Regions from separate parts of the Planomicrobium sp. MB-3u-38 genome, predicted to be linked through region 3. Evidence: riboswitches for the same ligand, from Rfam matches in the RefSeq annotation. Region 3 holds a riboswitch; each other region holds the start of a gene.

Region 1 (11,023 bases), on a different contig from region 3:
GATCAGCCATTTTCAATTACTTACATCGATATTGAGAAAGAGCCGGAGAATGATCGCCAAAAAGATTATATCGAACGCATCCAAAATGATGAATTCTTTTATCCTTTGGTACTTGTTGAAGATGAAGTTGCAGCAGAAGGCTACGTCCAATTAAAACCGATTTATAAAGAACTCGAAAAACACGGTTTTACGGCAGAATGAAAAAAAGCGCTCATTGCTGAGCGCTTTTTGTTTTGAATTTTTATATCAGCCATTATGCCATTTGTACATCCACAATACGCCGGATTTCATCAGACGTGCAATACGGCCTGTAACTGTCCGGTCCGCAAGGTAAGCGAAGCCCTGTTTCTTGCCGAGTGAGCCAAGGAAACCTTTCAGCTTGATCTCAGGCATCGTTTCAGGAAGAGCCTCACCTTTCCAACGCATCTTAAGCACTTTGACGATCTGTTCCGCCTGCTCTTCAGCAAGCTGCGCAGAAGGCGCCATCGGCAAAGCTGCACAGTCGCCAACAACATAGACGTTTTCATTGGCAGGCAGCTGGTGATACTGGTTAATGACTACGCGACCGATTGAATCACTCTCAAGCCCCAAATTCCGCACCGGTTTAACCGGTTGAATGCCTGCTGTCCATACGACCGCATCAACCGGGATCGTCTCTTCATGATTATATAGAAGATTCGGCTCCACTTTTGTGATATTGGAGTTTGAAACCACATCAACATTATGGCTGTCGAACCACTTTTTCACAAAGTTGCTTAAGCGTTCCGGGAAATCACGTAAAATACGCGGACTGCGGTCAAACAACTTAATCTGGAGATCTTCGCGACTTTCACGAAGTTCACTTGCCAGTTCGATTCCGCTTAGTCCCGCTCCTACTATACCGACAACCGCATTAGCCGGTAAACCCAGCAACGCCTGGTATGTCCTTCTTGATTGCCCGATGGTTTGAATACTATAAGTGTATTCGTCAGCACCAGGAACACTATGGTATTTATCTTCACAACCCAGTCCAATAACGAGGTCATCAAAGTCGATCCGTTGTCCGTTTTCCATGAAGACGCATTTTTCATCGATTCCGATTTCCAAAATTTCGCCATTTACGATTTTTAGGCGCTCGTGTTCCGGAAAATCGACCCGAACATCCTGATCTGACTCCGTACCGGCTGCCAAAGCGTAAAATTCAGTTTTCATGCTGTGGAACGGAGTCCGATCGATCAGCGTGATTTCGACATCCTGTGGTAAACTGCTTGGCAATAAACGAAGCAATATTCTCATATTGCCGTAACCGCCGCCTAATAAGACTAGTTTTCGCATAAATATCTCCTTTAACTTTCTTCTGTCTACTGCTTTCCCACATCAAATTATAAAGGATTGTGATAACTTTCACAATATCTCCAGAAGAAATCAAATAATTGACTTTCCCCCTGAAAAAAGGTAGGATTTCGAAGTAGCGAGGTGACCTTAATGAATCCGATTGTTGAATTTTGCGTCAGCAATATCGTAAATGGAGCCCAGGATGCTTTTGAAAAACTAGTTCGGGACCCAAATCTCGACGTGTTGGAATATGGCTGCCTGAGTTATTGCACTAAATGCTCCGAGACCCTTTATGCCTTAGTGAATGGCGAAATTGTCGAGGCGGATACACCTGAAGAACTTACACAAAAAGTGTATGAGTTTATAGAAGAAAATCCTTTATTTTAAGCCATCCTTCCGATGGCTTTTTTATATTTCCCAGAAGCTCAGGTTTTCGACCGCATACGTGGGAGGAATTTCTTTTTTTACCGCATCTTCCATTGGCGTTACGCCAGTATTGACATGGATTGTCTCAACACCAAAACGGATTCCCGCTTGTATATCGGTATCGTAATTATCTCCGATCATGACCATGTTCTCTTTCTCGCATCCGATTTCATATTGGATCGCTTCCAGCATATGCATTTCCGGCTTGCCGATAAAGACTGGCTCCACACCTGTTGATGAAGAAACCACCTTTGTAAAAGCACCGTTTCCAGGCATGAAACCTTTTTCCGAAGGAAAAGCCAAATCCCTGTTCGTCGATAAAAAGACCGCCCCTTTACGGACTTCCAGGCAGGCTGTCGCCAGTTTTTGAAAGTTGATGTTCCGGTCAATGCCCATCAGCACGATATCAGCATCTTCATAAACCCTTTCAATCTCTTCGCTCTTCAAGGCTTCTTCCACGCCATCAGTGCCGATCATGAAGACCTTCTTATCCGGATACCATCTTTTAATATATTTTGCTGCTGCAATGGAGGAAGTCATGATGTGTTCAGCAGGTGCTGAAATACCAAAAGACTTCAGTTTTTCAGCAAATTGCAGCTGTGTCATAGAGGCATTATTCGTTACATAATAAGGTTCAATGCCTTTCTGTTGCAAACGTTGAATAAAATCAGCAGTTTCAGGTATCACTTCACTGCCTCTGAATACCGTACCATCCAAGTCGAGGCAATATACTTTATAGTCCTTCATTTTTTGTCTCCGGGATGAATGCAGATATAGGTCCAAGTTCGTGGACAAGGTAATATTCCACTTTAGGCCCGAATGCTTCCAATTCAGTTAACGCACCGTCCAGAACTTCAATAATAGCCGCATGATCCATCTTCATGAAATCACGCACCAATGATTTCCTTAACCCGATCACACTCTTCAAAGGTGCATCCATTTCAGGGGAAATGACTTTTTCATCTGTCAGAATGTCAATGATGTCGTCATAGCTGCCTGGATCTCTCATGATAAACCCATCAATCATACTGTTGCCGACATCAATTATGGATTCAATCACATTATGCGTCAGCCGCTCCAACGCCAATTGATCTTCGAGGCTGCTCCAGCCCGATTTGGTTTTATATAATTCCAACAAGGAATTCATATATGCGATAGTTTCTGTAATTTTGCTGCGATCAATAAAGTACATTTGTAACCCTCCAACAGGTATAGTTTCTTTCTATCTGATATCATTTCCTATAATAGCATAATGGCACAAAAAAACCCCGCTGCATCATGATTCCGCAACGGGATTTTTCTCACTCAAGTGATCTGTTGTATCAGCTTCTGTATCTGTTGTATCCGGTTCAGCTACAGGAGCTTTTCCGACTTTTTTGATGACGAAGTAAGCACACCCAAAATTGCAGTATTCATATAGATAATCCTGCAGCGTGCTGATTTTTGTGTCGTAGCTTGCCTTATGGTTGGTGTCTTCGAAGAAACCTTTTAAGCGCAACTGGCCATAGCCCCAGTCTCCAAGGATGTAATCATACTTGCCTAAAATCTCGCTATAACGGTTATTGATCGCTTCTTCCTGAAATCCTTCACGGTAATCAATGACGATTTCATAATTCCACTGGTCTATAGTAATCAAAACATTCACCATCCATTTACATTAGCCTTCAGGCAAAGGCTTGCGTTTCACTGGCGCATTGCAGTTGATCGCCATATGAAACCAGGAAGCCTGTCAACCATTCTCTTTCCCAAATGTACCATAAAGCCGTTACCCGAACAAGGAACAGTCCTGTCAAAATAAAAACCCCGGAAACATTTAGTTTCCGGAGCCTTTATCAAGCTGCGTTATCAGCCTTATTCTTTTTGCCGCTTCGTACTGCATGGAATATGCTGGCAGCCAAGCCGCCCCATAAAAGCACGATACCAATAATCATAACTACGATTGCGCTTACTTCCATAGCGTTAACCCCCTTATTTTTCTTCCTCGAATTGCGCGTGGCTCTTATGCCATTTGCCGAGTGAGAACAAGATTCCTAAGATCAGAGCACCAGCTGCTACAGCAACTCCTCCGAATAATGTGAACATATCGGAATAGCCTTCGTAGTTTCCTGTATCATTATCGAACTCTTTAAGAATGTTTAGTTTCAGCAATCCGAACATCATATAGCCCAAAACGATCGGTGTTATGACGCCAAGGCTGAATTTCCACCATCCGCCAAGCTGGATGTCAGAAATTGCATTCGCATGTGTTTTAAGATTATCTGCTTTGCGTAGAATCCATACAACCATGATAACTTCCACTAGCCCGACTGCTGCAACACCGAATTGGTTGATGTAGTAATCTGCAAGGTCAAGGAAGTAAAGACCGCCTTGAGTAGCGAACAAGATGGAAATGACTGCAGCCAATCCCCCACCGAATGCAACCGCTTTGCGGCGTGATGTGCCGAATTTTTCAGCAATTGCTGCTACATATGTTTCAGTGATCGACATCAACGAAGTCAATCCAGCCAACGTCAATGACAGGAAGAACAGGACGCCGAAGAGTCCATTCAATCCAGGGAATTCATTGATGATCTGCGGGAACACGACGAACGCCAAACCGACGCCGGCAGTTGCCACTTCAGAAACTTCAACTCCGGATTGCGCGGCCATGAAGCCGAGTACAGCGAATACCCCAATCCCTGCAAGCAACTCAAAGCTTGAGTTGGCAAATCCGGTAATGAAAGCATTATTTGTAATATCCGATTTTTTCGGAAGATAACTTGAATAAGTGATCATAATTGCAAATGCTACGGATAAACTGAAGAAGATGTGTCCGTATGCAGCAACCCAAACCGAAGGATCCATGATTGCATCAAAATTCGGTTCGAAGAATGCGTTCAGACCCATCATTGCTCCGTCCAACGTAACAGCACGGATGACAATAATCAGGAAAATCACAACCAATGTCGGTATAAAGATCCGGTTGGCAGCTTCAATCCCTTTCTTGACACCAGCAAGTAATATACCAAGTGTAATTGCCCAAACCAGTACTAATGGGATAAAGACTCCCCATACGATATCGCCGGTTTGCCCCGGGACGTCTCCCAGTTGGAGAAAATCTCCAAATAAGAAGGCCTGTGTGTCATCTCCCCAAGCCTGGTTGACTGCGAATATTGTATAACGCATTGCCCAAGCGATGATGACAGCATAATAAACGGATATGACGAATGATACAAGTACAGCCCACCAGCCAAGCCATTCCGCTTTCTTGCCGCTCATGCGGAAGAATGATAATGGTGCTGATCCCCGGTATCTGTGACCGATGGTGAATTCTAAGATTAGAATCGGTATCCCTGCGGTTAACAGAGCGAATAAGTACGGTATAAAGAATGCTCCTCCACCATTTTCATAGGCCACATACGGGAAACGCCAAATGTTTCCCAAACCGATTGCCGAGCCCACTGCCGCCATGATAAAACCGGCGCGTGTCCCCCATTGCGAACGTTCCATAATTTCTCCCCCTCTTTACGAACTTCCAATTCTCTTACAGAAAAATGGGAAGTTTGTATATTTTCAGATTATTATCTAATCTAAAAATAGTATACCGAGCAGGTTGTTCAAAGTAAAGACGATTTCTCATATTTTTTTCAAAAAACTATTGCAGCAATAATAAAAAAGCGGAGAGAAATTCTCTCCGCTTCCGTTTTATTGAGCATTTCTGGTTTTTTCGAGTATGGTTGTACGCTGTGACCAAACAACGAATAGTATTGCAAGGATAACAACAACAGCCAGCAACGACCATATCAACGACCCTGTCAGGCCTATGACTAAATACCCGATTGCAGCAATTGCTGCCGCTGTGAGCGCATATGGAAGCTGTGTAGCGACGTGGTCCATGTGATTGCTTCCGGCTCCCGTCGAAGACAAGATCGTTGTATCAGAAATCGGTGAGCAATGATCACCGAAAACCGCACCTGCAAGAACTGCAGACAATGACGCCAATAATAATTCCGGTGCGGCTTCAATCATGATGGTTCCGGCAATCGGCAATAGAATACCGAAAGAACCCCATGATGTGCCTGTTGAGAATGCCATGACACCAGCCAGCAGGAATAATAATACCGGAAGAACTGAAACCGGTATATTTCCTTCACTTACAATCCCTGCAAGATACGTACCTGTTTCAAGCGCTCCGATCAGGTAAGTCAATGACCAGGCGAAGATCAGAATCAGGACAGCACCGATCATTGATTTGATCCCTGCCCAGATTCCTTTGCCGATCCATCCGGCATTGGCAGTTTCATTTTTATTCATTTGCAGCAAGTAAAGCACGATGGATGTGATGGTCCCAAGAAGTCCACCCACCAATAACGATAAAGGAACATCCGTATTTTCAAAAATCAGCCAGACATCCATTTGCTGGCCTGCGTTCTGATAACCCGTCCACAACATTGCGGCGATGGTGCCGGCAACCAATACAAGAATTGGAAGCAGTAAATCAAGAACACGTCCGTGGGAATGGGATGGAAATTCTTCTTTCATTTCTCCAGGAATCGATTTATCCGGATCGTAAAGCTGACCGTTTTCGATTGCATTGATTTCGTGTTTTTTCATTTCCCCGAAATCGACATCACGGTAGGCAACGAAGAAGACGATCGCCAGTGCAGCAATCACGTAGAAGTTCATCGGCGCCATCCATAGGAATGCTTCCAAAGCCGAATACTCTACGAATGTCTGCCCGGCCAGAATCGTAGCGATGATCCCGATGATTGCGGCGCCCCAGCTCGATACCGGTGAAACCACGCAGACAGGAGCTGCCGTAGAATCGATGAAATAAGCGAGTTTCGCTCGAGATACTTTATAACGGTCCGTTATTGGACGAGCAACCTGTCCGACCGCCAATGCATTGAAATAATCATCGATGAAAATGACAATGCCGAGCGCTACTGTAAGAACTTTTGCTCCGCGGCGTGATTTGACCCGTTTTGATGCCCAGTCAGCAAAAGCATGGCTTCCTCCGGACAAACTGACGAAAGCAGTTATGATGCCAAGCAATAATAGGAATAGAAGAATAAAGACATTATATGCATTAAAGCCTTCATCCCAGAAGATCACTTGAAATGATGTAAATAATTCCTGCATTGCACCAACCGGCGCGAATGACGTTAGAATGAGCGCCGCTGAAATGATACCTACGCCCAATGATAATAATACCCGCCGGGTCAGCAATACCATGACGATTGCGATAATCGGCGGCAGGATCGAGAAGATCGTGTTTTCCATGAATAGTTTCCTCCTATTTTTTGATGGAATAGAATGGAGAAAAAAAAAGCCGGCTCTATCCTAAGGGACAAGTCGGCTTCCTACAATTCGTCTGTGCGGTAAAACATCAAACAACCCTGTAGCTCTCCATTTATGCAAGCATAAATGACAGTGACATCCCTTTTAAGGATGCCCCCAGCCTCACTTTCCGGTGACAACGGAAAATGGACTTCGGCAAAACCGCCTTTCAAATATGATCATCGCTGTCACGCTCACATATCTTACTCATCAGTTTTGCAGCCTCTACCCATCGATATACAATTCTTTGTTAGCATATACTAAAATTGTTTTGAAATCAAGGTCAATTTCATCCAGTTCTCCTACCGCACCATGTTCCGCGAAAAATAACCGCTGAATACGTCCCGGATGAACTCCGGCATAAAATAAGTTTTGGCTGAACGTTTGAATTCCGGAAAGAAATATCCGAATGTGAACATATCCAAAGTGATGAGTTTATAAATTTGATCACTGTCAGCAATGTGCCCATTTATATATAATTGATGATTGTCCAGATCCATTCCCGTACGGATCATCTTACCGAAAACTGCACCTCTGAAACCCAATCCTTTCAACTCAAGCTGTGGCCATTCAGCATTCATTGACTGAAGATATATCTCCTTCAGCTCAGCACCGCTCAGTTCGATCATGCACGGATTTATGGGATGAGGAAGCATCTGATGGAAATCGTAGCGTGTTATTTCACCAAGCGGCATGTCCTGCATAAACAAGCCGGCGTTGAACAGCGCACAATCCGCCCCCGAGAACTCGATCATGGCCTTGCCGAACAACTGGGCCATCTCAGATTCCTTAAACCATTCGGCTTTAAGGGCTGCATCATTATAAAACACAGCATCCCTCATCAATTCTTTCCCGTGTTCCCGAAGCTTCTGGTCATAATTTTCGTCAGGATTCTCTAATTTCTCTGTTTCAATTAAATACGCTTTTTTCTTTTTCAGATCTTCTTCTATAATAACGTGCCCCAGATAAGCGCCGAACTTGCCTGCAGCTCCGAGCAGTACATTGCCAATTTCTTTTCCTTCATGAAAAATATGGTGGGTGTGCGCCCCTAATATCAAATCGATTTCCGGACAGCTTTCGGCTAGAAGTTCATCTTCTCTTATCCCCAGATGCGACAAGCAGACAATAAAATCTGTTTCAGACTTGACCTCTTCGACGGCCTGCAGAATGGAGTCCCGGGCTGCAGTCACTTTCCAGCCCAGCCTTTCATAAAAAGGTGTGAATTCGGCTGTGGCACCGACAAGGCCAATCCGTTTGCCTTCAGGTGTCCTGATGATTTTATACGGCTTGGCCCAATCCGGCCGTTCGCCGTTTTCAGCTATGAGGTTGGATAGGATGATATCAAAATCCGCATCCCTGTATAATTCATCCAATTCCTCTTTCGATAAAGTGATGCCTTCGTTATTGCCTATTGTCACTGCATCGTAACCCGCTTCATTCAACAATTTCACATTACCTTTCCCCGCTGTGCCTTCAGTGAACGGATGCGAACGGTCCACATGGTCACCGATATCCAAAATGAGACAGAAATCGCCCATTTCTTCGTGCCACTGCTTCCGTTCAGCCAAAAAAGCATGGATACTTGGCCAATTGCCAAAATGGCTGTGCAGATCATTTGTGTGATAGATATGAATAGTTTCAGCCATTTTAAAACACCTCTTTATCGCCTCTCGTTAAAATTCCCCTTCAAACAGATCCAATTGCTTGGGAGCCAGATCTTCGAAGGTCAAGTCATTCATCTGCTGGAATTGCTTTGCATCTCCTGCTGCATGCCCGCCGGAGTTATTATTAAAAATGACATAGACATTGTCGGCCTGTTCAGCCAGCTTATTTGCCGCTCTGCTTATTTCTGTTAACTCTTCCTGGTTATAGTCATATAAATAACGGACTTCACGCCATTTTTTCGAGTTCCCTACATTCTGCCATCCGTGAACATTGCGGCCATGCAGCCTGAACAGTACCTTATCTTTTCGGGTTGAGACTGGCACCAGCGGAATCGAGCCATCACCCGCTTGCGGCTCATCACAAACTGAATGGATCAAGTTAAGCTCCTGCAGAAATTCGAACGTTTTCTCACGGAACCCTTCTGCATACCAGGATTGATGCCGGAATTCGATTGCCAAATCGAATTCACTCATCTTGCTTGTTATTCGCCTGATTTCATCCACATTTTCTTTGACACAATCAAACCATGGAGGAAATTGCAGCAGCACCATCGCGAGCTTGCCCGCTTCTTTCAGCGGTCTGATGGATTTAATATAAGCCTCATACATTTCTTCTTCTGTATCAAACGGGTTTTCTCCGCGCAAATGTCCGGTCATTGCCTGATACGCCTTCACGATGAATTGAAAAGAATCTGGTGTCTCGGCAATCCATTTCCGGATATTTCTTTCCGGCTGTACGGCGTAAAATGAAGAATCCAATTCAACGATCGGAAAATGTCCTGTATAATCGGTCAACTTGTCTTTTTGCTTCGAGCCTGGACTATAGACATCCGGATGGTCTCCCCACCCCGTCAATCCCGCATAAATCATTCTGCCACCTCCGAGATACTGTTAGTTAAATGATAGCACAGAAAAAATAGAACGTCCTACCTGAGCTTTACCCGTAAAACGCAGAAAAAATCCCCACTGCAATTAAGCAATGGGGATTTGTATAAGAATTTATTAACCGATTGAACCTTCCATTTCGAACTTGATCAAACGGTTCATTTCAACCGCGTATTCCATCGGAAGTTCTTTTGTAAATGGTTCGATGAAGCCCATAACGATCATTTCAGTAGCTTCCTGCTCAGAAACGCCGCGGCTCATCAAGTAGAACAATTGCTCTTCGGACACTTTCGAAACTTTCGCTTCGTGCTCCAAAGATACATTGTCGTTCAGGATTTCATTGTATGGGATCGTATCAGACGTGGACAAGTTGTCCATGATCAACGTATCACATTCAATGTTTGAACGGGCGCCGTCAGCTTTACGGCCGAAACGGACAATCCCGCGGTACGATACTTTACCGCCTTGTTTCGAAATCGATTTCGAAACAATGGAAGATGAAGTATTCGGTGCCATATGAATCATTTTCGCGCCAGCATCCTGATGCTGTCCTTTACCTGCGATTGCAATCGATAATGTCATACCGCGTGCGCCTTCACCACGAAGGTAAACTGCAGGGTATTTCATCGTCAATTTGGAACCGATGTTGCCGTCGATCCATTCCATTGTGCCGTTGGCATCAACGAATGAACGTTTTGTAACCAGGTTATAGACGTTGTTTGCCCAGTTCTGGATAGTTGTGTAGCGGCAATAAGCATCTTTTTTAACAATGATTTCAACTACAGCAGAGTGCAGTGAATTCGTTGTGTAAACCGGTGCTGTACAACCTTCCACATAGTGGACGCTTGCGCCTTCATCAACGATGATCAGCGTACGCTCGAACTGCCCCATATTTTCCGAGTTGATGCGGAAATAGGCTTGCAGCGGCGATTCCACTTTAATGCCTGGCGGTACATAGATGAATGAACCACCTGACCATACAGCTGTATTCAAAGCGGCGAATTTATTGTCGGCAGCCGGAATGACTGTCTGGAAGTATTCGCGGAACAGGTCTTCGTTTTCACGAAGTGCAGCATCAGTATCTTTAAAGATGATGCCCATGTCTTCAAGTTCAACCTTCATGTTGTGGTAGACAACTTCTGATTCATACTGTGCAGAGACACCTGCAAGGTATTTTTGTTCAGCTTCAGGAATACCCAATTTATCAAAAGTCTGTTTAATTTCATCAGGCACTTCATCCCATGAAGTTTGGCTTGCTTCAGATGGTTTGACGTAATAAGTGATTTCGTCAAAGTTTAAAGGCGCCAAATCGCCGCCCCATTGTGGCATCGGCATTGAATAGAACAATTTTAGGGCTTTCAAACGTGATTCAAGCATCCACTCAGGTTCGCTTTTGATATTAGAAATTTCTCTGA
Region 2 (11,023 bases), on a different contig from region 3:
GAACCCAAGCTTTGACTTTTTTCAATGAATCGAACATGCGGCTGCGGTCAACGACAAGGTCGCGGACAACAGGGAATGTTTTCATCGGCTGTAAACGGATCGGCTGTTCCAATTGGTCAACAAGAGCTGTACACGACTGGCGTGCTTTGCCGTTGATGATCATTGAACATGCTCCACAAACTTCCTCAAGGCAGTTCATGTCCCAGTTTACAGGTGTTGTTTTCTTCCCTTCCATATTGACAGGGTTACGGCGGATTTCCATCAATGCCGAGATGACATTCATGTTCGGCCGGTATGGTAATTCGAATTTCTCGAAATAGGATTCTTTTTCAGTGGAATCACGGCGTTCGATTTCAAAAATTACCGTTTTTGCTGCTTCACCCATAGTAATTTATCTCCCTTCTTTGACTCGTTCTTATGCTTTGGCTGAATAATCACGCTTGCGCGGCGGAATCAATGAAGTATCCACATCTTCATAATGGAAGATTGGTGCGTCATAGCCATTGAATTTCGCCATAGTCGTTTTCAAGAATTCTTCATCGTTACGTTCCGGGAAATCAGGTTTGTAGTGAGCTCCGCGGCTCTCATTGCGGTTCAACGCTCCAAGTGTGATCACTCGTGCTAAATGTAGCATATTTTTCAGCTGACGTGTGAACATTGCGCCTTGATTGCTCCAAAGTTGAGTGTCAGTAATATTGATATTATTGAAACGCTCAAGCAATTCCTGGATTTTCTCGTCCGTTTTCTGAAGACGGTCGTTATAACGGACCACTGTTACATTATCCGTCATCCATTCGCCAAGCTCTTTGTGAAGAACATATGCGTTCTCTGTTCCGTTAAGAGCAAGGATTTCATCCCATTTGCGCTGCTCTTCAGCAACCGCAGCAGCAAAGATGTCTTCCGGCATATCTTCTGCAAGAACTTCAAGGCCGTTGATGTAATCAAGCGCGTTCGGTCCTGCAACCATACCGCCGTAGATAGCTGAAAGAAGCGAGTTTGCGCCCAAACGGTTGGCACCGTGTTGAGAGTAATCAACTTCACCTGCAGCCAAAACGCCAGGGATGCTAGTCATCTGATGATCATCGACCCATAATCCGCCCATTGAATAATGGACTGCCGGGAAGATTTTCATCGGTACTTTGCGTGGGTCATCGCCTGTGAATTTCTCATAGATCTCGATGATTCCGCCAAGTTTGATATCCAATTCTTTCGGATCTTTATGTGAAAGATCCAGGTAAACCATGTTTTCGCCGTTGATGCCAAGCTTTTGATTAACGCAGACGTCAAAGATTTCGCGTGTTGCGATATCACGAGGAACCAGGTTTCCGTAAGCAGGATATTTTTCTTCAAGGAAATACCAAGGTTTTCCGTCTTTATATGTCCAGATACGGCCACCTTCACCACGAGCCGATTCAGACATCAAGCGCAGCTTGTCGTCTCCCGGAATCGCTGTCGGGTGAATCTGGATGAATTCGCCGTTTGCGTAATAAGCGCCTTGCTGATAAACGATGGAAGCCGCTGAACCTGTATTGATGACAGAGTTCGTCGATTTTCCGAAGATGATTCCAGGTCCGCCGGTTGCCATGATGACAGCATCTCCGCGGAACGCTTTGATTTCCATAGTCGTCATGTTCTGTGCAGTGATTCCGCGGCTTACGCCGTTTTCATCAAGAACAAGACCAAGGAATTCCCATCCTTCGTATTTCGTTACAAGACCGCTTACTTCGTGGCGGCGTACTTGTTCATCTAGTGCATAAAGCAATTGCTGGCCAGTAGTTGCGCCGGCAAAAGCCGTTCTGTGGTGCATCGTTCCACCGAAGCGGCGGAAGTCAAGCAAGCCTTCAGGCGTACGGTTGAACATGACGCCCATGCGGTCAAGCAAGCGGATGATCGCTGGCGCCGCATCTGTCATCGCTTTCACTGGACGCTGGTTTGCAAGGAAATCCCCGCCGTAAACCGTGTCGTCAAAGTGAATATCAGGTGAATCGCCTTCCCCTTTTGTATTTACCGCTCCGTTGATGCCGCCCTGTGCACATACCGAGTGAGATCGTTTAACCGGAACGATTGAAAATAAATCGATTGACGCGCCAGCTTCTGCGCCTTTTACAGCCGCCATTAAACCGGCAAGTCCGCCACCGACAATAATAAGTTTGCCTTTCGCCATTTTGGTATTCACTCCTCTTTTAATTCACCAATGATCGAATTCGTTTTAAACGAATGCCAATAAAGCGCGGATACCGATTACCGACAACACAAGGAACACAAGAAGTGTGAAGTATGTCGAATATCGCTGAGCTTTCTCGGATTGAGTAATGCCCCAAGTTACAAGGAATGACCACAAGCCATTTGATAAGTGGAACGTAGCTGTGAGTACTCCGACAATATAGAATGCAAGCATCCATGGATTATCCAGAATGTTAGCCATCATATTGAAATCAGCTTCCGCTGCATTCCCGATTGCTACCTGGAAGCGTGTTTCAAATACGTGCCAAGCGATGAAGACAACCAGGAATACTCCTGTATAACGCTGAGCTACGAATAGAAGATTGCGCAAATAGCTGTAGTGGCCAGGGTTATTCTTAGAAGTGAAAGCTATGTATACACCGTAAAAAGCATGATACATAATCGGCAGATAAATAACGAAGATCTCCAGGAAAATTACGAACGGAAGGTTCGCCATGAAGTGGGATGCGTTGTTAAATGCCTCGACACCTTGTGTTGCGAAATGGTTAACAATCAAATGCTGTGTAAGGAATAACCCGATTGGAATAATTCCAAGCAATGAATGCAACCTGCGCAATAAAAATTCACGATTATCCAAAACTTTTACCCTCCTCAAAACATTAATAAGGCAGTAAATGAAGCAATCGATATTTTACGAAAGCATCCATTGACTGCAAACAACATCATGTTACAATAATATGACATATTTATTGTACTCCGCTCAATTAGGAGCGTCAAGGCAACTTGTCTTTATTCAGAAGATTCCCCTAGGGGTTTCTACATATTGAAAGTGGGTTTACGATGACTGCAAAAGAACCTGAAACCACCGAACATTTCGGTTATGAAATTATTCGCGACTATGTATTATCAGATATACTGGGCAAACACGAAAACGACGTCCTCTACTGGGCCGGCAAATCACTTGCCCGCAAATTCCCTCTTTTCTCACTGGACGAAGCCGCCGACTTTTTCCGTCAGGCAGGATTTGGCGAATTAGTGACAGAAAAAACCGGCAAGGATGAAACCGTCTTCGTTTTGCGCCCTTTCAAACTCGATAACCGCTGCTTCAAGCTCGAAGCCGGCTTCCTCGCCCAGCAGCAGCAAAAAATCAGCGGCTATCTGACCGAAGCCTACGATGAAGTGCTGCCGAAGAAGAAACTGGTCCGAATCATGCTGAAAACGGATCTCCGCGAGCAAGTTTGAGCCGAATATGATGTGGAATGGCCGTCTCCTGGGGTGGGACGGTTTTTTTGTGCGCGTTTTTTGGTAGGGGTAAGTCCAATTGGAGTTTATTTGCGCAGAATTGGATTTACTTGCGCTAAATCGAATTTGTTTGCGCAGAATGAAATTTATTTGCGCAGATTCAGATTTGTTTGCGCAGAATCGATTTTATTTGTGCAGCTACTTAAAACAGCTTATTTCCCATTAAAAATACCACTCTCATCTGAAAGCGGTAAAATTGAACTTTATTTGATTTGCACTCTATACTTTCGGTTTTTATTAGATCCTATCTTAACCAATTCACTATCAGCCAACATTCTAGATGCTACGTAAATGGACTCAATCCCGCTAAACCGCCTAAATTCCTTATTATCAATCTCACTACTGACCAACGCAAAATACTCCTGCAAAGCTTTTTGATGCGCAATCGGATCCCGGTGGCCACACTCTTTGCATTCCCAGACTTTAAACAGCCTTTCCACCGCAATCTTCCCACACTCACTGCACTTCACACCCGTCCTCAAATCACGCGGATCAATCCGATAATACTCACACAAAGGCGGTCGCTCGTATGGATGACTGTTCGATTCAATCACCTTACGTATCCTGCTCGGCTTAGGGGAGTCAGCCGAAATAACATGCGCTTCAAGAATTTTGTAAAGCGTCTCAACCGCCTGATATGTCTTGCAGATATGCTTATCCGCCGGCTTCGCAATAAACTCACAATGCCTCGGCGTAAAGACGACCACTCCATCAATCAGCGGATGCGAAATCTTCCTCCGTTTCAGCCACAGCTCGAGAAAGCGGATGTGCTTGGCCAGCTGAACCTGAGGATCGTCCATTACCATTTTTTCGCCTTCATTATTAAACCGGTAAAACTCAGAAGTCACTGCATCGAAATGGATCCTGCCGCTGATATTCTTCGAACTGATAACGATGACACAGCGCTCCGTCACCAGCAAGCCGTCCATTTGAACTTTCCAGTCGCCCAGCTTCAAACCGACATCCCAAAGCAATTCATAAGGTTCACCCCAATGAAACTCAACCATTTTCGCAAGCAAACGCTGCTCGCCTTTCCAGCCTGCTTCATAGCGGTGAAATTCCTTTTTCAAATATGCCTGCTCAGGATGCCCTGCCGGCAACCGCTCCATCAGCAGCTTCACGCCTTCCCACATCAACAAATTTTTCTCCCCTATCCGAACCGCCGCCTCCCTTTATAATTATCTGAATTATAACACTACTCCATTCCTCAGTGCTGAACGAGAAAACATATATTGAAAAAAATCTTCGCATACGCGAAGATTTCCCCAAACATTGGATTTTTCCGCCACGGCGAAAAATCCGCTTTTGCTCTTTTGCGTTAAAATGGTTTTATCACTGCAGGTACTTAAAACTGCAATCTGCCACAAAAACAAAAAACCCGGCAACCGCCGGGTTCAACATGAACTGCTATCTCGCTAATCCATCTCAAAAACTTTCTTAAAAGCAAACTATTGACAGAGAAAAACTTTCTTTCTCACCTTCACCCCAACCCATACGCTTCATGCAGCGCATTCGCCGATTTCTCCATATCGCCGCCAGGCACAACCACTGAAATCTTGATCTCCGAGGTGCTGACCATTTTGACAGGGATTTCTGACTGACGAAGAATATCGAACATGCGCGCTGCGACACCCGGATTGGATACCATGCCGGAGCCGACGATTGAGACTTTTGCCAGGCCGACTTCAAAGTCGGTAGACATGAAGCCGATCGTTTCTTTATTGACATCAAGCACACGACGCACTTCTTCCAGGCTGTCCTCTTTGATTGAAAATGAAACGGAAGGCTGGAATTCTTCTGAAATGCTTTGGACGATGATGTCTACATCGATGTGATTTTCTGCCAGCGTCATGAAGATGTTCGCGAGTGAACCGTTGAATGGTTTATTGTATGTAACGGTTACGCGCGCAATGCCGGGCTCGAATGCTACGCCACGGACGATGAGATTTTTTTCCACAGTGACCACCTCTTGTATGATTGTTCCCGGTTCGTCGGAATAGCTTGCCCGGACGGTTAATGGGACGTTATTGTTTTTCGCGAATTCGACGGCGCGCGGGTGAAGGACACCGGCACCCAGATTCGCCAGTTCCAGCATTTCATCATAGGATATCTGTTCCAATTTGCGAGCGCCTCCAACAAAACGCGGATCCGACGTATAGACTCCGTCGACATCCGTATAGATGTCGCATTTCTCCGCCTTCAATGCGGCAGCCAGCGCAACCGCCGTCGTATCGGACCCGCCGCGGCCGAGTGTCGTGATGTTGCCGATGCGGTCGACGCCCTGGAATCCGGCAACGACTGCAATAAATCCACTGTCCAAGACCGCTTCGAGGCGCTCGGTATGAATCTGTTCAATTCGCGCATTGCGCGGAACGGACTCGGTTTCGATGCCCGCCTGCCAACCGGTGAACGATACCGCTTCGTGGCCAAGCTGTTTAAAAGCCATCGCCAGCAAGGAAATCGTCACTTGTTCACCAGTCGCCAGCAGCATATCCATTTCACGTTTTGGCGGCTCCGCGGATATTTCCGCCGCCAGTCCAAGGAGCGTATCCGTCGTCTTGCCCATTGCAGACACGACGATGACAACCCGTTTGCCTTTCTCTTTCTCAGCGATTGCGCGCTTTGCAACCCCGATAATTTTTTCAGGTGTCGCCACCGAGGTTCCACCAAATTTCATCACAACAGTTTCCATTTATCATCCACTCCCACATCAGTATGTGGCTCCCAGCATGAAAAGCGCCGGCATCCGTTTCGGTTTTTAAAACAGAATGCCTTCACCAGACACGAAAAAAGGCAGCTTGCCGTCGATCCGGCAAACTACCTCTTTAATCATGTACGAAAAAACGTCCATGTGAGATAGCCCTCCAGAGTTTGACTCTGACAGCCCTGCATCTCTTAAATGCAGAACCAGCATGTTCGGCTGCAGCCTTCACACACTTCGGCGGTCGTCCCTTTCCTCATCCTTCACAGATTCTGCAAATCTCCGGATGGCTACTTTTGACGCCCGCGCCTCTATCACCACTTTTACAAGTGATTCAATTTATGTTTATTACAATAACACGAACTCAGTCCGTTGACAATGTTTGTTCGGCGAAATGCTGATGAATCGACTGCGCCAATTTTTCAGGCATCCCCGCTTCCACCAACTGGGCTGTGTCCGCTTCTTTGATTCGTTTGACGGATCCAAAATGCTTGAGCAATTGCTGCCGGCGCTTCGGACCGACGCCTTCCAGCCCGTCAAGCGCCGAAACGATCGAATTCTTGCCGCGCAGCTGACGGTGGAATGTAATTACGAAACGGTGGACTTCATCCTGTATGCGCTGCATCAGATAAAAGGCTTCGCTTGTCCGTTTCAACGGCACAACTTCGACCGGATCCCCATACAATAATTGTGAGGTCTGGTGCTTATCGTCTTTCGCCAAGCCGGCAATCGGAATCGACAGGCCAAGTTCGTCTTCTAAAATTTCGCGAGCCGATGACATCTGCCCTTTCCCTCCATCAATGACAATGAGGTCCGGCAGCGGCAATCCGTCTTTCAACACACGCGAATAACGGCGCCGTATGACTTCCCGCATAGCCGCGTAATCATCGGGCTTCGAACCGGTCCGCGTTTTGTACTTGCGGTAATCCTTTTTGGAAGGCTTGCCGTCGATGAATGTAATCATCGCCGATACGGCATCCGCCCCTTGGATATGCGAGTTATCGAACGCTTCGATTCGCAGTGGAGTCTCAATGTTCATTGCTTCACCAAGCTCCTGACAAGCACCAATAGTCCGTTCTTCCTGACGTTCAAGCAGCTGGAACTTCTCTTTGATCGAGATTTCGGCATTTTTCTTCGCCAGCAGCACCAAATCTTTTTTCTTGCCACGCTGCGGTACAAGTGTGCGCACACCAAGCCAATCCTTCACTAACTCAGCATCTTCACCCTCCGGCAATAAAATCTCGTTAGGCTTCACATGATTTGATTTCTCGTAAAACTGGCCGAGATATGTCATGAATTCTTCCTGCGGGTCGCGGTATAGCGGAAACAGGGAGACGTCGCGTTCGATCAGTTTACCTTGGCGCACGAAAAAGACCTGCACACACATCCAGCCTTTGTCGACGGCATAGCCAAAAACATCACGATTGGTGAAATCGTTCATCGCCATCTTCTGTTTTTCCATGACGTTTTCAATGTGGCTGATTTGGTCACGGTATTCTTTGGCACGTTCAAACTCAAGGTTTTCAGATGCCTCCGACATTTTTTCGACCAGATCCTGCTTCACTTCCCGGAAGCCGCCATTCAAAAATTTCGATATGGCGTCGATCATTTCCGTGTAAGTCTCTTTTTCAACCGGTTTGATGCACGGCGCCAAACATTGGCCCATATGATAATAAAGGCAGGCCCGGTCCGGCATCTGGTGGCATTTCCGCAACGGATACAAGCGGTCGAGCAATTTTTTCGTCTCACTCGCCGAGTAGGCGTTCGGATAAGGGCCGAAATACTTCCCTTTATCTTTTTTCACCTGGCGTGTAATGATCAGTTTCGGATGGCGCTCACCTGTTATTTTCAAATAAGGATAGGATTTATCATCTTTCAGCATGATATTGTATTTCGGATCGTATTTCTTGATGAGGTTCAATTCCAGAATCAGCGCTTCTTTGTCCGAAGACGTCACGATGTATTCGAAATCCTCGATTTCATTGACCAGGCGCTGAGTCTTGGCGTCGTGGCTGCCTGTAAAATAGGAACGCACACGGTTTTTCAGCACTTTTGCCTTGCCCACATAGATGATTGTGTCCTGACGGTCCTTCATGAGGTAGCAGCCAGGCTGGTCGGGAAGTACTGCCAATTTATGTTGAATCAATTCGTTTGCCATATTCTCACCCTATTAAAAAACCGGGCCGCCATGGACCCGGTTAAGAATTATGCGTGTTGGTTAACCAAATCAGCCAATGCTTCTTTTGGTCGGAAGCCGACAACTTTATCAACTGTCTCTCCGTCTTTCATCAATAGAAGGGTCGGAATTGACATGATGCCGTATTGTCCAGCTGTTTCCTGGTTTTCATCAACGTCCACTTTTACGATTTTCACTTTATCGCTCATTTCAGCGTCAAGCTCTTCCAATACAGGAGCGATCATTTTACAAGGCCCGCACCAAGTTGCCCAAAAATCAACAAGTACTAGTCCTTCTGATACTTCCTGTGAAAAGTTCTGATCTGTTCCGTGTACAATTGCCATGAATAATTCCTCCTTAGTTTTACCAAACTATAAACCGATTATAGCATGCGTATTTTTCACTAGCTATTTTTTTGCCTACTCCTGCTTTACCCGCTGGCTATACAAATAAACAGAAGAAAAAGGCCTGCAATTTGCAGGCCTTTTAATTGTCCAGACTCCGGCTACCCAACTCCTCGAACATAAGCTGCCCTTCCTGTGCGGCATAGAGCGCCGCTTCGGAAGTTCACCAAAAACCAAATGCTCCTGCAGCGCTATGCGCTTCGTCGCAAAGAGATAGACCAAATTACATTTGGTCTATCTCTTGCCTGTCGGAGCTGAACGGGCGCCGTCGCTTTTCTTAATTACATTACTTTCTTAAACTCTTCAGTCAGCATCGGAATGACTTCGAACAAGTCTCCCACGATACCGTAGTCAGCAACTTTGAAAATGTTCGCTTCCGGATCTTTGTTGATCGCCACGATCACTTTCGAGTTGGACATACCAGCCAAATGCTGGATTGCGCCTGAAATACCAGCTGCAATGTATAGGTCCGGCGTTACGACTTTACCAGTCTGGCCGATTTGTAGTGAGTAATCCACGTAATCCGCGTCACATGCACCGCGGGATGCACCGACAGCTCCGCCAAGAAGGTCAGCAAGTTCCTGCAAAGGCGCAAAGCCATCTGCACTCTTCACGCCGCGTCCGCCTGCAATGATGACTTTCGCTTCTGAAAGGTCAACGCCTTCAGCAGATTTGCGGACAACGTTTTGGATGATTGTGCGCAAGTTCGTGATTTCCACTGACAATGAGCTGACATCTCCAGAACGCTCTTCTCTTTCAAGAGGCGCAATGTTGTTTGGACGGATTGTGATGAAGTCGATTCCGCCTTTATTTTTTACTTTTTCAAATGCTTTACCGGAATAGATCGGACGGATGTATACTGCATCATCGCCTTCTCCTTCGATATCTGTAACATCAGAGATCAAACCGGTTTGCAGTTTGGAAGCGATTTTTGGAGAAAGGTCTTTACCGACCGCTGTGTGGCCGAAGACCAATGCTTCCGGCTGCTCCTGGTCGATGACTGCCATCATCGCTTGGCCATAGCCGTCTGAAGTGTATGACTTCAAGTGAGGATGCTCGACTGTAATGACACGGTCAGCACCGTAGTTCACCAATTCAGCTCCGAATTCACCAACTGAATCACCAATCAATACGCTTACGACTTCTCCGCCGCCGGAGATTTTTTTAGCTGCGGCAATTGCTTCAAATGAAACGTTACGCAAAGAACCTTCGCGTGTTTCGCCTAATACTAATACTTTTTTCGACATAGTCCGTTTACCTCCTAAGTAGATGTAAAAACTCGAATCATTCTATCTGTTCTAAACGGGACGGCCGGTCTATCTACCGGGCGCCGTCGCTTTTCTTTGTCCAGACTCCAGCGGCCCAGCTCTTCGGGTCATAAGCCAGCCCAGCTGCCGTGGCAAAACTCGCCACTCTGCTGTTCTGTCTTATGCCTTTCAGAGCTTAGCGGGCGCCGTCGCTTTTCTGATTTATATAACTTTCGCTTCGTTTTTAAGCAAGCTTACCAGTTCAGTTACCTGGTTTGAAATATCGCCTTCCAGAATGCGTCCTGCAGCTTTAGCTGGCGGCAAGTAGATTTCGATAGTTTCTGTTTTCGCTTCAACATCGTCTTCGTCGATATCAAGATCATCCAGTTCAAGTTCTTCAAGCGGTTTTTTCTTCGCTTTCATGATTCCTGGAAGTGATGGATAGCGTGGCTCGTTCAAACCTTGCTGAGCAGTTACCAGCAATGGCAATGAAGTTTCAAGCTCTTCAGCGTCTCCTTCGATATCGCGGACGATCGTCACTTTTTCGCCTTCGATTTTAAGGCTGGTGATTGTAGTCACATAGTTGATGTCCAACAAGTCTGCAACGCGTGGTCCGACTTGTCCTGAACCGCCGTCGATTGCAACGTTACCCGCAAGGATAAGGTCAGCTTCTTTATCTTTCAGATATTCAGCCAATATGTAAGCTGAAGTGAATTGGTCCATTTCTTCTACATCGTCTTCAGTGTTGATAAGAACCGCTTTGTCTGCACCCATAGCAAGTGCTGTACGAAGCTGTTTCTCAGCGTCTTCGCCGCCCATCGTGATGACAGTAACTTCACCGCCGTGCTCATCGCGGACGTTGATCGCTTCTTCGATCGCGTATTCATCGTAAGGATTGATGATGAATTCTGCGCCGTCTTCCTGAATTTTTCCGCCAGAAATGACTAATTTCTCTTCTGTGTCGAATGTACGTTTAACTAATACATAAATGTTCATTAACGTAGACCTC
Region 3 (11,023 bases):
GCGCGTTTCTTATCCCCAGTTGTCATGCAAAACGCTGCCCGGCCACATCTGGCAGCTGAGTTTGAACAACTGCTGTGTGCGAACGATCCGGAAGTGATGCGCGATTTTGCGGAAGCAACTTTCCTGGCGGATGTTCGTGAAGAATTGGAGAAAGTGAAAGTGCCGACTTTGATCCTGCAGACACGGGGTGACGCGGTCGCACCTGAAGCTGTCGGTGAATACGTACATAGCCGGATTGAAAACAGCGAGTATAAATTGATGGATGCCGAAGGCCATAGCCCGCATGTAAGCGATGCGGAAGAAACCATCAGCAAAATAGCTGAATACCTATCTGTTTCTTGAGTCTTTCGCTTTTTACAAGATAATATTTTTTCGAGTTTATCTAAAAGCAGTACACTGAACTTCACTCTACAGGTATAATAAATTCAAATAACATTGAATGCTAGCTCATGGAGGTACTGATGGATAAATATTATGAAGTTTTGGGACAGCGTGTCATAGATGATAAATACCTGATTGCGGAACTGATCAACGAAGAAGTCATGAAGGATTCGGAACCTGACGATATGGTCCAAAATGAACAATTCATCAAGCAGGTCATAGAAGCCCGAGCAGGTTTCGTAGAATTGCTCGGAACTTCCCTGATAAATTCCTGTGACGAAAAAAAGGTTTACGAAGCCATTGATTCCTGGGGCTTCGCAACTGGCCGCTATTTCCTGGAAGCGAATATGATGCTGGACGCAGCTCTTGCTGAATCTTCTTTATACCGCAAACATTTGGCGAAATTGATCAGAAGTGAAGGGAAACTTCAAAGTATCCCTATGGAGACTTTGTTCGATGGGATGGAATTTTTCCATACACTTTTGGATCACGCTATGTATTCTTACAGCAGCGCCTATATCGATGCATATCAGGAAAGACTCACTGCAGCGCGACAGGAATTTTTCGAACTTTCCGCTCCAGTGGTGCCGATCGCTGATAAAGTAGCGATTTTGCCGCTTGTTGGAGATCTTGAAATTGACCGTGCTCAGTTCATCCTTGAGAAAACACTGACAGCTGCCAATAAACTCCGGATTTCCACATTGGTGATCGACCTGTCCGGCGTAGTCAAAGTGGATTCAATGGTGGCTGAACAAATCATTAAGATTGTTCAGGCACTCAATATGGTGGGTGTTAAAGCGATTTTGACCGGCATCCGTTCAGAAATTGCGATTACGCTGTCCCAATTGGCTATCGACACGCGTTCACTCGTAACGGGCGGCAGCTTGAAGCAGACACTTGAGAAGCTTGATTTCACTAAATTATAATTGAACACGAAAAAACGCTGAAGCGCGATGCTCCAGCGTTTTTTTCGTTCATATGAATTAAGCCCGGATATTGCCGGCTTCGAGAAGCTGACGTAGGGTGACAGTTTCTTCGTCGTTCAACGGAATCATCGGCAAGCGGACTTTGCCCGTCTCGACGCCGAGTAATTGTAAAGCAGTTTTTACCGGTACAGGGTTTGGTGCTGCAAACAGCGCGTTCATGACCGGAAGCAGTTTGCGGTGCTGGGCTGCCGCTTCTTTGATGTTGCCGCTTGTAAAGTTTGTGATCATCTCCTGCATTTCATTGCCGATGATATGGGAAGCCACGGAAACGATGCCATCCGCGCCAATTGCCATCAGCGGAAGCGTCAAACCATCGTCGCCGCTGTATACCGTAAAGCCGTCCGGCGTGCCATCGATGATCATTGACGCAGCGTCAAGGTTGCCGCTGGCTTCTTTGACAGAGACGATGTTGCTGACAGCGGACAAACGGATGATTGTTTCAGGTGCCATATTGACAGCGCTGCGGCCGGGGATGTTGTAAAGCATGATCGGCAGGCGAGTTGCTTCGGCAATGGCTTTGAAATGCTGGAATAAGCCTTCTTGCGCGGGCTTATTATAATAAGGCGTGACAAGCATGATGCCATCGACACCTGCTTCTTCCGCTTGCTTTGTCAACGCAATCGATGAACGGGTATCGTTTGAACCGGTTCCTGCTATGACGGGAATGCGGCCGTTCACTTTCTCTGCAGTAAATTTGAACAGCGCCAATTTTTCAGCTGCCGTCAAAGTCGGCGATTCACCGGTAGTGCCGGCAACGACGAGGCCGTCAGAACCGTTGGCGATGAGGTGCTCTATCAATTTTTCTGTGGCTGGAAAGTCAATATCGCCGTTTGCGTCAAAAGGCGTGACCATCGCAGTGATGATTTTTCCGAAGTTCATAATATCCCATCCTTTATTAATTTTTTTAGTTCGATCCGAGGTGTGGTCATCTGCTTAGTGCCACATCAGAAATTATCTATGGCCATAAAAAAAGCAGCGGCGAAGGGCCGCTGCTGCTGCGCAAACACAAACGGGATGTGTTGCTGTGCGTCAGATAGCCCTCCATGCGTCAAAAGCCGCATGACAATCCGGCATCTCTTAAATGCAGGACCAGCAACGGAAATCAGGGGCTTTCCGCCGCTTCGGCAAATATCCCTTCCGGCAGAAGTCGGCGGAGCCCGTGCTCCTCAATCTGCTTACTGATGATAATTGCGCCTCTATCCTCACTTCCCTGTAAAGGAAGCAAGAACTATTGAATTAGCTCGACTTTATCAAAATACGCTGTTATTTGCAAGAAGAATCGGGTATTGAAAGACAAGGCCAGCACTCAGGGCAAGCAGAATTGGGGGAGAACAGCATGAAGGAATTTGAAGGCGACCAATATTTGAATATCGCGACAGAAGGCACACAGTGGATTTCTGAAGCCACACTTCACCACAACAGGTATGAACCAACCCCATATTTGCATTTAAAGGAATTATTCAATCGCCATCCTCTTGGCGTCGACGATGGACTGGTGGATTTCGGCAGCGGCAAAGGACGGCTGAATTTTTATGCGCACGACCGCTTCGGCTGCCGTTCCACAGGCATTGAGCTGAATACCAGCTTTTTTACGGAGGCGCTGAAAAACCTCGAAACTTATAACCGTAAAGGAAAAAATCATAGAGCTGCAGGGCGCATCGACTTCCGTGAAGGCTTAGCTCAGGACTATCATATTCAACCGGAAGATACGGTCTTTTACTTTTTCAACCCTTTTTCTGAGCAGATATTCATGAAAATCGTAGACAATATTCTATTGTCCGCTGAAAACTTTCCGAGAGATCTGACAATCATCCTCTATTATCCTTCCACCGAATACATCGACTATCTGGAACGCGGCAACCTGTTTAAATTGAAGGAACAAATTGGTTTGCCGGAATTCAATAAAGATCCTTCAGAGCAATTTTTAATTTACAAATATACTCAGCAAGAGATTTAACGAATCTTACAAATGGGTATAAACAATTGAAATGAGACAGAAACGGATGTGGTCCTATGAAGTGGAGAGGCCGGAGAGGCAGTGCGAATGTAGAAGACAGAAGAGGAAGCGGCGGAGGTAAAGGATTGGCAGTCGGCGGCGGGCTCGGCGGTATTGTGCTGATCCTGATCGTGACATTCCTCGGAGGAGATCCGGGCATCCTGCTTGATGGTATGGGCGGAAATGGTTCCGGCGGCAGCAGTACAGGTGAACCTTATCAGGCGACCGAACAGGAAGAAGAATTGGCTGACTTCGTATCTGTCGTACTCGCGGATACGGAAGAAGTGTGGACCGAAGTTTTTGCAGAAGAAGGCATGCAATATGAAGAGCCGACACTTGTCCTCTTTACGGACAGTGTACAGTCCGCCTGCGGTACTGCCGGTGCGTCGGTGGGTCCTTTTTATTGTCCTGCAGATTATAAGCTTTATATCGATTTGGATTTTTACGGTGAATTGCAGCGTCAATTCAATGCGCCTGGTGATTTTGCCATGGCGTACGTCATTGCCCATGAAGTCGGGCATCATGTGCAGAATCTGCTCGGCGTGATGCAGGAAGTGCAGCCGCTGCGCAATCAATTGAGTGAAGAAGAATACAATAAGGTGCAAGTGCAGCTCGAGCTCCAGGCGGATTATCTGTCGGGCGTCTGGGCGCATCATGCCCAGCAGATGGGCTATCTTGAAGAAGGCGACCTTGAAGAAGCGCTGACGGCTGCGGCGGCAGTCGGAGATGACACTATCCAGATGCGGTCTCGCGGCTATGTTGTGCCGGAAAGCTTTACGCACGGCACCAGCGAACAGCGCAAGGAATGGTTCTACAAAGGCTTTGAAGCGGGCAACCTCGATGAAGGCGACACCTTCAGCGCAGACGGATTATAAGAAGCTTTTGTGAAACCTGCTGAAATGGGATGCGCAGGATTGATATTTTCCGCCCAGTAATCCATTATATAGAATAGACAGTCTTTTCTTAATTAAATATATTAAATTAACAGGCTAGAGAAACCGATATTGCGCAAAACAGCTACGAAGACATTAGCCGAAGCATGCGAGGCTAAGTCTTTGTGACGAAGAAGCGCAGCGATGCAGAGACAGGAGCACGATTTTTAAGTCGTGGAAATGCAGGAACAAACTCTTCGTCTTCGCTGTTTTGCTCCATATCTCTAGAGATTTCTCTAGCGCCGGCGCGCCTCTGGACTGGGCGAAGCAATAAGACAAGTGTACTTCTTGGCTTATTGCGGGAGCCTTGTCCTAAGCGCCGAAGCGTCATTCTAAATGATGTTTTAATTTAATATAGTTAATATGAGAAGAAATAAATTCTATGAAGGAAGTAAACCCATGCAAGAAGAAAATATCACACGCCTGCAATATGGCGATAAAGAATTGATCCTGATCGGTACAGCCCACGTCTCCAAACGGAGCGCCGAACAAGTTAAAGAAGTGGTTGACGCTGAACAGCCGGATTCCATCTGCATCGAATTAGATGCCCAGCGCTATCAATCGGTCACGGACAACAGTAAATGGAAAGAAACCGATATCTTTAAAGTGATCAAAGAAAAGAAATCGAGTCTCCTGTTGATGAACCTGGCAATCTCTTCGTTCCAGAACCGGTTGGCCGATCAATTCGGCATCAAACCGGGGCAGGAGATGATTCAGGGCATCGAATCGGCAAAAGAAACGGGCGCCGAACTTGTGCTGGCAGACCGCAATATCCAAGTGACGTTTTCACGGATTTGGGGCAATATCGGTCTATGGGGCAAAGTGCAGCTGCTGTCGTCGGTATTTTTCAGCATCTTCTCAAAAGAAACGATTTCTGAAGAAGATCTCGAGAAGATGAAATCCCAGGATACACTGAGTGCAGTTATGGACGATTTCACGAAAGCCTTCCCGCGCCTGAAAACGCCGTTGATCGATGAACGTGACCAGTATCTTGCGCAGAAAATCAAAGAGGCACCAGGCAAAAAAATCGTCGCAGTGCTCGGCGCGGCTCATGTGCCGGGGATCACGAAAGAAATCCACAACGAACATGATCTTGAAAAACTTTCTGAAGTGCCGCCAAAATCGAAATGGCCAAAAATCATCGGGTGGGCGATTCCGCTGCTCATCATCGGAATCATCGCTTATACCTTTGTCGCCAATCCCGCAGCAGGACTTGACCAGACGATCAGCTGGATTCTGTGGAATGGTACATTGGCCGCAATCGGCGCCACCATAGCATTCGGCCATCCACTCGCCATCCTGACGGCGTTTGTCGCTGCCCCGATTTCTTCGCTTAATCCGCTTGTGGCGGCAGGCTGGTTCTCGGGACTGACGCAGGCGTCGATCCGCAAGCCGAATGTCGGTGATTTCGAAACGCTGTCAAAAGATGTTTTTACCCTCAAGGGTTTCTGGGACAATAAAGTCACGCGTGTCCTGCTTGTTGTTGTTCTGACGAATCTCGGCAGTTCCCTTGGAACGTTCATCGGCGGCGCAGATGTCATCCGGCTGTTTTTTGAGAATATCTGATACTGCTAACCTGTCCAGCTTTAACAGCGGGCAGGTTTTTTAATGTGGAAAAACAATGGAGAACAATACAAACATCCAACTTCTCCGTTTTATTGGAAAAGAAAGCTGTCCCAAATGTAAATAGGTTATGCAAGGATTATATACATATGAAGAAGAAAAAAAGATTTGCACATTTACAGCATTTTCAAGTTTATAGAGTGGACATTTCAAACGATTAAGTTATACAATACTTATACAAGAAAAGAAGGAAGGTTATATTATGAATTACATATTAGAGCGGAGCAAATTGTTTATTTTTCTGATTTTCATCTTTATGCTGGTGGGGGTTTATACCTTTCTGACTTTGCCGCAGCGTGAAATTCCGGAAACACCGCCGGGACTTGTGCTGGTGTCGACGATTCTGCCGGGCGCCGGACCTGAAGAAGTGGAGCGGTCGATTACTGTGCCGCTGGAAAACGAAATCCAGAAAGTGGATGGAATTTCATCCATCCAATCCATTTCTTCCAATTCGGCTTCCATCATCACACTGGAAATTGAAGATGGCGTTGAGCCGGACGGGCTGATCAATTCAATCCAGCAGGAAGCGCAGAGCGCCTCGGGCAATTTTCCGGATCAGGCACAGGAAACTTCTGTCGAAAAGCTTGATCTGACATTCCCGCTGGTGTCGTATATGTTTTACGGCGACCGCACTGAACTGGAAGGCATGAAACAGGCGCTGGCTGATTTGTCTGAAGACGTGGAAGCGGTGTCTGGAGTCGCAGGCACTACCGTCAAAGGACTGAACGATCAGCAGATTCTGATCGAACTGGACAGTGAAGCCCTCGCCGAGAATAATCTTCAGCCATTTGCCGTGCTCGAATCGCTGCAGCAGGCCAATCAGCCGCTGTCGCTTGGCACGCATGATAATGGCAATGAGCGTCTTGTATTGACGGTCAGCCAGGAAGAAGGCATTGAAAAACTGGAGCAATTGCAGGTCGGCCAGGCTGCTGTGCCGCTTAGTGAAGTGGCGGTGATTGAAACCGTGGACCAGGAAACTTCCGACATTGTCACTTTTGAAGGAGAAGATGCCATCTCCTATACCGTTTTCCTTCAGACCGGCCAGGACGTGCCATCTGTTGATAAACGTGTGACAGACGTGATTGAAGAGTTCAATGAAAATCTGCCAGCCGGTGTACAGGCCAATAAATACGAATCCCAGGCTGATAATGTTAATGAAATCTTCAGCGGGCTCTATATTTCATTGTTGATAGCTGTTTTAGCCGTACTTATCACCACGACCGCGGGCCTTACTTTATTTGGCGCCTTCGCAGTGGCATTGACGGTATTGGCTTCGGTATTGATCGGGCTGATTCCGATTCCTTACATGGGCGTCGATTTGAACCAGATTTCGGTCATCGGCCTCATCATCGCCATCGGGATACTGGTGGATGACAGCATTGTCGTCAATGATAATATCCAGCGGCGTTATAAATTGGGCGACTCTGCGCGTGCAGGAGCGATTAACGGCGTGCGTGAAGTCTATCCATCCATTATTTCGTCCAGTTTGGCGATTGTTGTAACATTTTCACCATTATTGCTGTTATCAGGCGGCAACGGAGCATTCATCAAGGCGCTGCCAAGTATTCTGATCACAACAATCATTGCATCGACAGTCCTGTCGATTACTTTGGTGCCGATGATGCAATATTTGAAAACGAAACGAAAAGCGAAAAAAATCTCCGATACACCGGGATTCCTTGGCAAACCATTGGAAAAGCTGGCTGTATTCTATTCGGAAAAAGTATTGCGCGGCGTGTTGAAACGGCCATTGTGGGTCGGGATCGGCGGACTTGTGATTGCGACAGGCTTATTATCACTCGCGTTGTTCACACCGTTTGAATTCTTCCCGGAAGCTGACCGTGAGGAAGTGACGATGAATGTCCGCCTGGCGGAAGGAACGCCGATTGAAGAAACGGACGCATTTATCACGGATGTCACCGAAACTCTTGCAGAAGAGGATGAAAATATCAAAGAGCTGGCAATCTTTACAGGTGACGGGCTGCCGAATCTGTTTGCCTCATCGATGGATAACACGGGTTCAAATACCGGTCAGGTTGCGATCCGCGTTAATCGCGACAACACATCCGCTTCCGCGTTCATCGATAAATGGGAACCGGAACTGCGCGAACGGTATCGGGATGCAGAAATTTTCCTTGATACGATTGTCCAGGGCCCTCCAGTCGGAGCGCCGGTGACAGTCACTATTACAGGCGAAGATATTGAGGAACTTGAAGGTCTCCGTGATACATTGAAAGAGCAGATGCTGGATAATGGAGCGGATATCGTTACGGATAACCTGGGCGATCCTGTGCCGGCCATTGAATATCAGCCGGACACTGACGTCCTTGAAAGCAACAGCATTGCGCTCAGCACTGTAACGAACCAGCTGCAGCTGTTGACGCAAGGCATTCCGCTTTATTCGATCTATGAGAACAATGAATTCTATAACGTCGTCCTGAAACAGGCGGGGATAGAGGAAGGGGAAGAAATCGACCTTTCGGAATTTGCAGTACCCGCAGCTGGAGGACAAGCTCCGCAGCAAGGGCCGCCGCAATTGATCCCGCTGAATGAGCTGCTGGATGTGAAAGAGACGACTGCAATCGCCCAAGTGCCGCATGAAAACGGCGACCGCGCTATTACATTGCGTGCATTCGGGAGCACGGATAATTTTGAAGCTGACATGCTGGAAGTGGTCGATGCTCAAAGGGCTGACCTAGCGGAAGGGTATGAAATTTCCACGGGCGGCGAAAATTCCGATCAGGAAGCGTTCTTTGCGGAAATTGGCATTCTCTTCCTGGTTGTATTGCTGCTGGTTTATCTGGTCATCGCGTTCCAGTTCAAATCATTCGCTTTGCCATTCCTGGTACTGATTGCGGTCTATCTCGGAATTTCAGGCGCGATCCTTGGTTTGTTCCTGACGCAGACACCGCTAAGCTTCCTGGGTGTCATGGGGATTGTCTCCTTGACGGGGATTGTCGTCCGTAACGCAGTTGTGCTGATCGATTTCGTGGAGACACGACGTTTGTCAGGCGACTTCTCCATTAAAGAAGCGATTTTGGAATCCGGTTACGCGCGCATCAAGCCGATCATTTTGACAACGATCACTTCGATTGTTGCATTGATTCCGGTCGCCTTGTCGGGTGATCCGTTATTTGAACCGCTTGCGGTTACAATCATTGCCGGACTGGCTTTCTCGAGTCTATTCACATTAGTGATGATTCCGGCTCTTTACCTGGTGTTCTACCGCATCAGCCACCGTAGAGAGAACGCGAAAGCTTAACATTTCGCAGCACAGCCGGGGACGGGCTGTGCTGCTTTTTTAATTCGCGATGGCGATTAGTTGAAACCGATGAGGGTAACTAGGATAATAGAACGCGGATTAGACTAAAAAAAGCGGATTATTGATACAAAGAGGTGAAGCTATTGGCAAGTAAGCACGATGTCCACGATAAAAAAGATATAAAAATAGGGCCGCTGCTTGCGGTGCTGATGGCAGGCGTCTTTGTCGCAATCCTGAACCAGACCTTGCTGGCAACGGCATTGCCGCATATTATGGATGATTTGGAGATTACCGCGAATACTGCGCAGTGGTTGACGACGGTGTTCATGCTCGTCAATGGCGTCATGATTCCGGTAACCGCCTTTTTAATCGGCAAATTTTCCACGCGGTCTTTATTCCTGACAGCGATGGGCCTATTCACCATCGGCACAATCGTAGCGGCATTTGCGCCTGGATTTTCGATTTTGATGATCGGCCGTATCATCCAGGCTTCGGGAGCGGGTATTATGATGCCGCTGACCCAGACCATTTTCTTCGTCATTTTCCCGATTGAGAAAAGAGGGCAGGCGATGGGCTTGTTCGGCCTCGTCATTTCCTTCGCGCCGGCCATCGGACCGACGTTGTCGGGCTGGATTGTGGGTCAGTATCCATGGCGCGCATTATTCTATATTGTCATCCCGATTGCCCTGATCGATTTGATCTTTGCTTATTTCTTCCTGAAGAATGTCACGAAGCAGACTTTCCCTAAATTGGATATTTTGTCGGTTATGCTGTCGACATTCGGTTTCGGCGGTATACTGTACGGCTTTTCAAGTGCCGGCACGACCGGATGGGGAAGTTTACCGGTTCTTGTGTCAATCGCAATCGGAGCGGTTTCACTGTTCCTTTTCATTCAGCGGCAGGGCCGTTTGAAGGAACCGCTTCTTGAATTCCGTGTCTTCAAATACAAGATATTCACGTTATCTACAATCCTCAGTGTCATCGTTTTTATTTCCATGATCGGAAGTGCCACAATCCTGCCGATCTATATGCAGGATATGCACGGTTTCACTGCGCTCGAATCCGGCCTGATGCTGCTGCCGGGCGCCATCATCATGGGAATCATGAACCCGATTACCGGCCGCGTTTTCGACGCGTTCGGCGGCAAATGGCTGGCCATCATTGGCCTCTCGATTGTTACCGTCAGCACCTTCCAATTTACGGTGCTGACTGCTGAAACTTCATTCACTTATTTAACGGTGATGCATGCCATCCGGATGTTCGGCGTTGCCATGGTGATGATGCCGGTGACGACCGCTGGACTCAATCAGCTGCCTGAAAGGCTCATTCCGCACGGCACTGCCATGAGCAATACGATGAGGCAGGTTTCGGGTTCGATCGGAACCGCCTTGCTTGTCACCATCATGACCAGCACTGCGCTCGATCCTGAGCAATTCGGGGTACAAGGGCTGATCCGTGGTGTGAATATCTCCTTTATCGTAGCTGGAATTCTGAGTCTTATCGGTGTATTTCTTTCCTTTTTCCTTAAGAAAGCAGCGCCGGCAGCTGAAGGCGAATAAAACCGGGAATGACGGCAACGCCAACATTTCCCGGGATATATCAATTCAATTATGAATTTTCATCCGATTGGAAATACGGTTAATTTATCGTTTTGTAACATAATGTACATTTACTTATTCGATTTGCTTTGATAAGATGTCAGACGACGGATGAGTTAGACATTTATTAGCCTAATTTTCTGATAAAATACTATTTATGAGGTGAAGTTGTGAATATATTATGGGGCATCTTCGGCATTTTCGTCGTTCTGGGACTTGCCTTCCTTTTATCCGACGGGAAAAAA

The links. A riboswitch is a leader RNA that binds a small molecule or an ion and turns the genes downstream of it on or off. The one in region 3 is predicted to bind lysine.
Region 1: another riboswitch for lysine. It lies ahead of CXF70_RS14925 (Na+/H+ antiporter NhaC family protein); the one in region 3 lies ahead of dapA (4-hydroxy-tetrahydrodipicolinate synthase).
Region 2: another riboswitch for lysine. It lies ahead of CXF70_RS04950 (aspartate kinase); the one in region 3 lies ahead of dapA (4-hydroxy-tetrahydrodipicolinate synthase).

Annotation. Positions count from the first base shown of each region.
Region 1 is NZ_PJBO01000071.1:135,625-146,647, reverse strand. Features, by position in the region: gene CXF70_RS14960 (YuzD family protein) at 1-201, shown strand, start outside; gene CXF70_RS14955 (NAD(P)/FAD-dependent oxidoreductase) at 247-1,314, opposite strand; gene CXF70_RS14950 (YuzB family protein) at 1,465-1,701, shown strand; gene CXF70_RS14945 (TIGR01457 family HAD-type hydrolase) at 1,723-2,487, opposite strand; gene CXF70_RS14940 (DUF86 domain-containing protein) at 2,474-2,932, opposite strand; gene CXF70_RS14935 (YutD family protein) at 3,017-3,376, opposite strand; gene CXF70_RS18075 (MetS family NSS transporter small subunit) at 3,573-3,695, opposite strand; gene CXF70_RS14930 (sodium-dependent transporter) at 3,709-5,229, opposite strand; gene CXF70_RS14925 (Na+/H+ antiporter NhaC family protein) at 5,425-7,002, opposite strand; lysine riboswitch at 7,114-7,295, opposite strand; gene CXF70_RS14920 (bifunctional metallophosphatase/5'-nucleotidase) at 7,362-8,705, opposite strand; gene CXF70_RS14915 (DUF72 domain-containing protein) at 8,733-9,593, opposite strand; gene sufB (Fe-S cluster assembly protein SufB) at 9,726-11,023, opposite strand, start outside.
Region 2 is NZ_PJBO01000009.1:103,828-114,850, reverse strand. Features, by position in the region: gene sdhB (succinate dehydrogenase iron-sulfur subunit) at 1-385, opposite strand, end outside; gene sdhA (succinate dehydrogenase flavoprotein subunit) at 416-2,164, opposite strand; gene CXF70_RS04965 (succinate dehydrogenase cytochrome b558 subunit) at 2,210-2,821, opposite strand; gene CXF70_RS04960 (YslB family protein) at 3,025-3,426, shown strand; gene CXF70_RS04955 (nuclease-related domain-containing protein) at 3,690-4,619, opposite strand; gene CXF70_RS04950 (aspartate kinase) at 4,967-6,178, opposite strand; lysine riboswitch at 6,336-6,509, opposite strand; gene uvrC (excinuclease ABC subunit UvrC) at 6,552-8,345, opposite strand; gene trxA (thioredoxin) at 8,393-8,707, opposite strand; gene CXF70_RS04935 (electron transfer flavoprotein subunit alpha/FixB family protein) at 9,049-10,014, opposite strand; gene CXF70_RS04930 (electron transfer flavoprotein subunit beta/FixA family protein) at 10,237-11,010, opposite strand.
Region 3 is NZ_PJBO01000037.1:77,672-88,694, forward strand. Features, by position in the region: gene CXF70_RS08440 (alpha/beta fold hydrolase) at 1-342, shown strand, start outside; gene CXF70_RS08445 (STAS domain-containing protein) at 462-1,307, shown strand; gene dapA (4-hydroxy-tetrahydrodipicolinate synthase) at 1,365-2,246, opposite strand; lysine riboswitch at 2,394-2,574, opposite strand; gene CXF70_RS08455 (class I SAM-dependent methyltransferase) at 2,704-3,324, shown strand; gene ypfJ (KPN_02809 family neutral zinc metallopeptidase) at 3,381-4,238, shown strand; gene CXF70_RS08465 (TraB/GumN family protein) at 4,695-5,861, shown strand; gene CXF70_RS08470 (efflux RND transporter permease subunit) at 6,121-9,180, shown strand; gene CXF70_RS08475 (DHA2 family efflux MFS transporter permease subunit) at 9,390-10,739, shown strand; gene CXF70_RS08480 (NupC/NupG family nucleoside CNT transporter) at 10,949-11,023, shown strand, end outside.